One region of the Sporomusa sp. GT1 genome, then DNA from elsewhere that is predicted to be linked to it. Evidence: riboswitches for the same ligand, from Rfam matches in the RefSeq annotation. Region 1 holds a riboswitch; the other holds the start of a gene.
The links. Region 1 has a riboswitch for cyclic di-GMP ahead of GT1_RS12795 (RraA family protein). Riboswitches for the same ligand answer to the same signal wherever they lie in the genome.

Region 1 (4,200 bases):
CGCATTCAATGCCAATAAGTTGGTTTGACTGGCAATTCCTGAAATAGTATCAAGAATTTGCCCAATTTCTTTAGAACGATCATCCAGCTTTGTTACAAGCTTAGAGGATTCTTCAACATTGACCGCAAGGTTTTGCATTTGGGAAACTGCCTGTTCAATTGATTTGCCGCTGTCCATTGCTGATTGAGCAGTCCTTTCTGATACGGAAGCAACTGCAGTGGAATCGGCAGCAATTTGTTGAATGTTGTCAACAATTTCGGTTATCAGCGAGGCGGTAGTATCAAGAGTAGCCACTTGTTCGTTGACAGAGTCAGTAATGCTCGCAATGGAATTGGCGACTTGTCCTGCCGTAACTTCAGAATGGGCCGCGCAGGCTGTTAACTGTCCGGATGACGATGAAACTGCCTCAGCCGTGACTAATACTTGTCTAAGCAGGCTCTTGAGTCCGCCAATCATTGCATTGAAGTTCTGTGCCAACTTACCGATCTCATCATTTTGCTGGTTGGTTATTTCAATGTTCAAATTACCGGTTTTCATAGCTTCAGTGGCGTCTACCAGTTGGATAATAGGCCTGGTAATGTAATTGGCAACAAACACACTGATGAAGCCTACCACCAGGATGGTAATCAGCAGAATAGAGAGATTTGCCATCAGTAGTCTGTCATTTTTAGCATTAAATTCATCGAAGGATTTTTCCATGCAAATAATCCAGCGTGTTTTAGGATCATACACATAATTGACCAGCTTACGGACACCATTATCATCAATGATTTCTTCCCTGCCGCTTTGACCTTGTTTTGCCTTCTGCACAAAGGGGAGGCTGCTCATATCCTTGCGTTCGTTTGAAACCTGTTCATCGGGATGGGCGGTAATTTTTCCGTCCTGATCGAGGATGTAGGCGGTAACTCCGTTTTGAGACCGCTTAATGACAAAGTCTTTAAGAAATGAGAGATTGATGGAGGCTTGCAAAACGCCGGTCACTGCTCCATTTTCCGTACGTATCGGTGTGGCGATAGCAACTACCGGTTTGCCGTCTGTCTTACTAATCAGAACTTCAGAAATTACTTCCTCTTTTCCTTGTATCGCTTCCTGATAAAAAGTCCTGTCGCCAACCTTTACTAATTTGGCATTATCGCCTCTTACCAGCTGATTACCTTTATTGTCATCAACAGTCATGGCAAGTGCGGTAAATACTTTCTGTGTGTCACTCAGCAGCTGACCTGCCGCCGGGAGATCGTAATTTCTTACCGGGGCGGTCTGGGCGGTCCCTCTAAGTACCTCAAGGTGTTTATCGATATAATCCCGGGTTTCTGACTTTAATACTTCCAGTTCACTGGTACTAAGTGAATAGAAATCGTCCTGGAGGGATTTATAATACAATGAAAAAGAAAAAAGAGAGGCTCCGAGCAATGGGATACAACTAATAATTATCAACAGAATAAAAAACTTTTTTTTCATTAGTCATTAGCTCCTTGTTGAAATGCACGAATATAAGTTACCCGTGCTTGTTCATCGTTTGAATAACCCCAATACATTTACTAAAAGTGCCACCAAACCGCCGGCAATAAGCGGCCCGACAGGCAGCCCGCGAAAGAAACAAACACCGATAACTGTGCCGATAATCAGAGCCGACACTGTTTCCGGCGATTCTTTCATAAAAATGACTCCCTGACCTGCCACCCAGGCCAGGAAAACCCCAATCACAACTGCGAGAAAGCCAACCGGTGACTTGAAAATAGCCAGCATGTCATTCATAGCTATATGACCCTGGGCAACCGGGCTCAGGACGGCAATTGTCAGAATGACAATACCAATATTTATACCGTGCTTGTCTATAAACGGCAGGTAATTTTCAAGACCTAATCTGGGAATGAGCAGCAGAACCAAGGCAGCTACAGCTACAGTATGGTTATTGCCGATAATCGATAACGCCAGTATTATCAATAAAGGAAGGCTATCCCAATTCATTTGTTCACATCCTAGCCATGATTTTCAGTGGTTCATAACAGCAACTGTCAGCTTGCAGTGAGCTATCCCGGCTTATTTAATTTCATTGTATTTTTTTAAACAAATAGTATCAAAAGTATCCCATTGTAACCGGTTAATACAATCAGACCAGACAGCTTCCTGTTTTCCCAGAAATTCCAACCGTTCCAGCATATGCTGGGTAATCTGGTCTTTTTTGATTACGATAACACCAGAATCATCAGCAACGATAATTCCACCGTCCAACTCCTGTTTACGTTTGTTATAATAATCCTCATCAAAGCCGGTATCTGTATTAATACAACCGATTGGCGACCGGCCATAAGTCCACATGGGATAATTTTCTTTGATCAGTTGTTGAACATCGCGTACCAAGCCGCTAACCACGATGCCTTTGGCCTGACGATGGGAAAAAATATATTTTGCAATCAGATCACCAATAATCGCTTTGCCGTCGCAATTCACTGCATCAATATAAACTACAGCGTCTTTAGGCGTACTGCGGATATAATTATGTACATGATAATTAGAGCTGTTGAACGCAGGAATATAGTGAATGAGTCCTGCTACTCTGCTGCCAGGCAATAAAATCTGCAATTTGGGATCCAACTCTCCCGTTTTATGCATAGCATCGGCTATTTCGGTTGTACTCATCCGGTTGTAATCAATATACTCCAGTATTTTTTTTTGCAATGAGGTCAACTCCATTTCGCCAACTCCTTTCATAATCTGTTTTTCCCAAACAAATAAACCAGCCCCATAGCTGGTTTATGAGGCGTTTAGCGGTTAAACCAAACGGCAACCTGGCAGTCATAGGCATCCTCGCCCTTAGATCCATGGCTTTGCGTCCTTACCTTTCGATAAGTATGCTCAATATGTATTTATGTATATTCCAGGCTTTACATTTGGCTAATACCCTATACGCTAAGATAATAACATGAATTTGTATAAACATTCTATAAATGTTAATAGATGTTAATAAACCTTGCCAAATCTTAATAGAAGCGACGGGACGCTCCCGGGTTTTTAACAGTTCAATATACCAGTAATATAAAAACAACCACAGGTTGAATTAGCCTTGAACACTTGCAACTATAGTTTGCTGGACTTATAAATTGCGGTTAGTTTACAATGAGGTTGTCAGTACTGAACAACTCAAAGAGGGAAGATGCTATGATTCATAATGATAGTGAACTAGGGCGGCGAATTGCTTTGCTGAGAAAAGAAAAAGGCTATACACAAGAAAAGGTTGGCGACTTACTAAAGGTAACGCCGCAGGCCATTTCCAAGTGGGAGCAGGGCAATGCCTTGCCGGATACCCTGCTGCTCCCGCCTTTGGCAAGATTGTTCGGCGTGTCCATTGACTACCTGCTGACAGGAGAAAGTCTTGCAGGCAAGGCAGGGCCGTATGACGGAGAGTATCGGAAAGAGAACTTCTATTGGGGAATACAGCCTTCAGAGCTTGCCGGGCAAATTATCGACATTTTGCAGGGCGACACAGCGAATAAACGGTTGCTGGATATTGGCAGCGGCGAAGGCCGGGATGCAATCTACTTTGCCAAATGCGGTTTGCAAGTAGATGCCTTGGAGCTTTCCGCGCCCGGTGTGGAAAAGATTAAACGCTATAGCCGGTTGTCAGGTTATGCGGTGAATGTTATTCATGCTGATATGATTGGCTATGACCTGGCGGAAGAGTATGATGTGATTTACTCTCACGGCTCACTCCAATTCTTGCCGCCGGCAGAGCGGCGAAAGCATTTTGATAAGTATAAACAATATACAAAGACCGGTGGCTTAAACGCTCATCTTATTTTTGTTGAAAAGCCATTCATTAAGTTAGCACCTGATTGGGAAAGGAATGAATTTTTCTTTTCGTCGGGAGATTTGGCCGGGTATTATCATGACTGGGAGATTTTGCGCTGTGGGGAAGAAATCATTGACTGCGATTCGGCAGGAATTCCGCATCGCCATGCGGTGAATTGTATTCTTGCCAGGAAGATATAGTTCCGTGTTAAAGAATCTGGCAGGTTCAGGCGGGTGGTGCCTTGCCAGACAATAAAACGGCTGAGAGATGTACTCTCAGCCGTTTTATTAGTCACAGGTGATTGGTTACCAATTTCAAGTAGAGGTAGGGGTTTACCGTGGAAGATACGTTTATGCTGTCCGTACCGCCCGGGTTTTCTTGGTAGTAAGATATACCCCGAAGATTATCCA
Region 2 (4,200 bases), on a different contig from region 1:
GAACGCATTTTGAAACCTGATATGCGAGATAACCGACTTAAGAGTTAATTATGTACGGGAGTGCCAAATGGCACTCCCGTACATAATTAACTAAAACTTAACTGTTTTGTAACCTGTAAGAAAAGTCACTATGCCATAATAAAACAAGATAGCTATATATTACCAACTTACTTATTTACTTTTAAGGAGATGGCAAAAATGACGACCAGACGGTATCCAATCATTGTACAACTTACTGCTATTTTTACGGTGACAATTTTATTTTTTCTCGTAATATTAGGGTATGTGCTATATAGTTACTCAAACACTACAACCGCGATAGTAGAATATAGTGATAAGGTTAACACTGCCTCGGCAAGGCTGATCATGGTCAAAGATGCCCATACTGATTTTACCCGGGCGCTGCTGAATATGCGCGGTTTTCTGTTTTATGCTGACGGGGCAGTTCAATACGAACAAGGTTATCGCAGCAATTTTGGCAACAGTTATGAGACGGTAAAAAAATATAATGAGACTGCCCGGAATAGCGATGAAAATGCTGGACAATTAGAAAAACTGCTGGCTGAATATCTTGTACTTGGCGATAAAGCGATAGCAGCCAAAAAAAATAATGATCCTGACCTGAACAAAGTACTTAATGCGGGGCGTCAATTAGTTGACCAGATTGATGCTCAGTTTGTAGTTACGGCCCAAAAACTAGGCAACGCCATCAATGCCGATAGCAATTTTCTAATCAATCAGTCAAAGGTGCAAAGCCAAATCGGGATGATGGCCGGTACAATTGTGACGATTTTAGCAATACTTGTCGCGGTTATTTATAGCAGGCAAGTAACTGTCCGTCTGAATAACCTAAAAACAGAGGTATCGGCGGTTGGAGCGCTGGACTTAAGCAGACCAGATTTCCATGCGACTCGCAATGATGAAATTGGTGATATGGCCGAAGCTATTATAAATATGAAGCGCACACTACGTGGTATTGTTGGCCAGATCAAGAACAGTGCCGATACATTGGCAGCATCGTCTGAAGAACTCACCGCGAACTCAGAACAGTCAGCCCAGGCGGCTAACCAAATTGCAGCTTCGATTACCAGAGTAGCCACAGGAGCCAATGAGCAATTAGCAGCGGCCAATGAGGCATCTACTGTAGTTGAGAACATGTCGGCAGGTATACAGCAGGTAGCCGCCAACATAACCCAAGTTGCAGAACAATCCATCCAGGCGGCCGGGAAGGCCGATGAAGGCGGCAAGGCAGTTGAACAAGCAGTTAGCCAAATGCTTCAGGTTGAAGACACTGTTAACACTTCGGCAGAGGTCGTGGCCAAGCTGGGGGAACGCTCAAAGGAGATTGGCCAGATTGTGGACACTATTTCCGGCATTGCCGGTCAAACCAATCTGCTGGCCCTTAACGCAGCCATCGAGGCGGCAAGGGCGGGCGAACAGGGAAGAGGCTTTGCCGTAGTAGCCGAGGAAGTCCGCAAGCTTGCCGAGCAGTCCCAGGAAGCAGCCAAGAAGATTGCAGAACTGATTGGGGAAATCCAGGGAGACACCGATAAAGCTGTCGTGGCAATGAACAACGGTACGCGAGAAGTAAAAGCCGGAGCTGAGGTCGTCAATGCCGCAGGAAGGGCCTTCCATGAAATCGTAGAAGTGGTGTCGTGTGTATCCAAACAGGTGGGTGAAAGTTCTGCGGCCATTCAGCAAATAGCGGGCGAAAGTCAGCAGATTGTGGGAACGGTTACAACGATTGACACCCTCAGCACGATGTCGGCCGGAGAGGCTCAAAACGTTTCGGCAGCCACTGAGGAACAACTGGCTTCAACGGCAGACATTGCGGCCTCCAGCGAAGAACTGTCAAGGCTGGCTCAAGCACTCCAAATGGAAATGGTTAAGTTTCGGGTATAGAGGAAGAAATCGGCTGTCAACTAATGGGCAGTCTCCTGCCCGATTAAGCAACAAGCAGTTCCGGTGTAGAGATATTGTGCATTTTTTACCGGATTTCTAAAAGTAATTAACCTGTTTTTAATTAGAATATAACAATGGATTTTTATTTATTTGTTATGCTTAAAATACAGACTGCATCAATCATTCAATTATCTCGACAAGCGGGATCAGGAGGTGCTATCAGATAAATGTCGCGAGTTAGATTTAGGGATGTTTTGAACTTGCTGCTTCAGGCTTTTGTTGTTAGTGCCTTGCTATTATTATTGTTTTGGCCAAGAAGTTAAATTAATACGGAATTCTGTAAAAAAAATTACAGAGTTTGGGGAACCAGGTAATCTTGTTTTTTGAGCAGATAATTGGTTTAGTGATAATTAAATAATGGAATTTTTCACACATTTAGCAGGATTTTGACGATAGATGTATAAAAAGATTATATAAAAGGAATAGTGGGCAAACTTTCCAAAAGGAAGGGACGCAAAGCCATGGGTCTAAGGATGAGTTACATCTATGATTGCCAGGTTGCATTAAACATGCAATCTGGTTTTTTTATTTGAAGGTTTCAATCTTGCGGTAGTGGCCTTGGTATTAAATTGTGTGGATGGTGAACTTGAATTGATAGTCCTGAATAGCACTAATTCTAGCGGCTCAGCTATTGAATGGTTGACGATATCCCGGGATAACAGCGGCCGTAAGCAGCATGAACAGCATATACAAGAAATGGAAAACGGTTACGGTTATCGCCAGATTTTTCAGGACAGTCCTGTGGTAGGTATTATCATTGATCCTGATACAGGCAATATTCTTGATGCCAATCAGGCGGCGGTAGACTATTACGGCTATACTCTTGAAGAATTGCAGGTAATGACGATACGTCAAATTAACATCGCCCCGCGGGGAGAAATAGACGAATGTATAAATAAAGTAAGCAGGAATCATTATAAGGCAATACCGTTCCGTCATAAATTGAAAGATGGGAGCATCAGAGAGGTAGAAATATATTCCGGTCCTGTGAAGCTAAAGGGGCGAATACTGATTCACTCCCTGATTATCGATGTCACGGCGCGAAGAAGGGCGGAGGCAGATTTGCGGGAAAGCAACCGGCGCCTGCGGGACTTCGCCGAAGCGGTATCGGATATCAGCTTCATTATTGACGAAGACGGACGCTACCTGGATGTGTTCGGCGACGAAAGAATGCTCCCTGTGCCGGAGACAGAGTTTTTGGGCAAGACAATTCACCAGGTATTATCGGAAGATTCGGCTGATTTTATTTTAAATGAAGTGCAGCAGGCAATTATTTCCGGCATACAGCGGAAAGGAATTTATGAAATACAGATTGGTGGAGAAAAGCAATATTTCTTGGGGCGTACGGTGCCGCTTACTTATATAGTCAACGGCAAAAGGACGGCAGCGGTTATTGCCGCCGATATTTTGGAACAGCAAGAAAACACGTTGCAAATGATTTATGAGCTGCGGCGCAGAAGCGATATTATTAACAGTGTCCTTGACGGGAAAGTGGATAGTAATGAAAGTTTTGCTTATACTTGCAGCAGTCTGGGACTGGATATAAACCTCCCTGCATTTGTATGCAAAATCTTAAATTATTCATTTGATTCCGGTGATTGCAATTCACAATTAGCTAAGATTAACTGCGATCGGAAACGTAAAGATAAAATGATGATCGCATTAAGTGAAATCCCAAATTGCATAGTTTGGGGCTGTCAGGATGGTATCTATGTTTTATGTTATGCCACATTCGGCAAGCATGAGTGGGAACGCAGCAAAGAAATAGCTTCACTTATCAGAACTAAATTATTGGAAGATGACTCCAGTATGTCAGTTATGTCAGTGTTTGTAGGCATCAGCGAAGTACATACCGGTATTGAAGGGTTGAAAAAAAATTGCCGTCAAGCGCTGAGTGCGGTGCTTGCCGCCCGCAGCAGGGCGGTGGATGGAGGCGGGGTTGTCCATTACCGGGAAGCCGGCTTGTTTCAATTTGTTTCCGAGCCTTTAAGCGGCAACGCTGCCAGAGAATATATTACGCAACATATTGGCAACTTGCTGGAATATGACCAGACCAAACAAACCAATTATTTGGTGACTCTGGAAGAACTATTGCGCGGTGCGAGTATAAGGGAAACGGCAGAGAAACAGCATCTTCATCCTAAAAGTGTGATATATCGCCACAAGAGCATTGCAAAAATCCTGAATGTCGATCTTAACGACTATCAAACCAGGCTGACGCTGGGCTTGGCTCTACAG

Region 2: another riboswitch for cyclic di-GMP. It lies ahead of GT1_RS12125 (PAS domain S-box protein); the one in region 1 lies ahead of GT1_RS12795 (RraA family protein).

Annotation. Positions count from the first base shown of each region.
Region 1 covers NZ_BMBX01000010.1:76,996-81,195, forward strand. The annotation lists gene GT1_RS12785 (methyl-accepting chemotaxis protein) at 1-1,380, opposite strand, end outside; gene GT1_RS12790 (DUF441 domain-containing protein) at 1,510-1,968, opposite strand; gene GT1_RS12795 (RraA family protein) at 2,041-2,694, opposite strand; cyclic di-GMP riboswitch class I at 2,781-2,867, opposite strand; gene GT1_RS12800 (helix-turn-helix domain-containing protein) at 3,160-3,990, shown strand; gene GT1_RS12805 (DMT family transporter) at 4,141-4,200, opposite strand, start outside.
Region 2 covers NZ_BMBX01000009.1:80,790-84,989, reverse strand. The annotation lists gene GT1_RS12130 (methyl-accepting chemotaxis protein) at 199-1,902, shown strand; cyclic di-GMP riboswitch class I at 2,381-2,468, shown strand; gene GT1_RS12125 (PAS domain S-box protein) at 2,515-4,200, shown strand, end outside.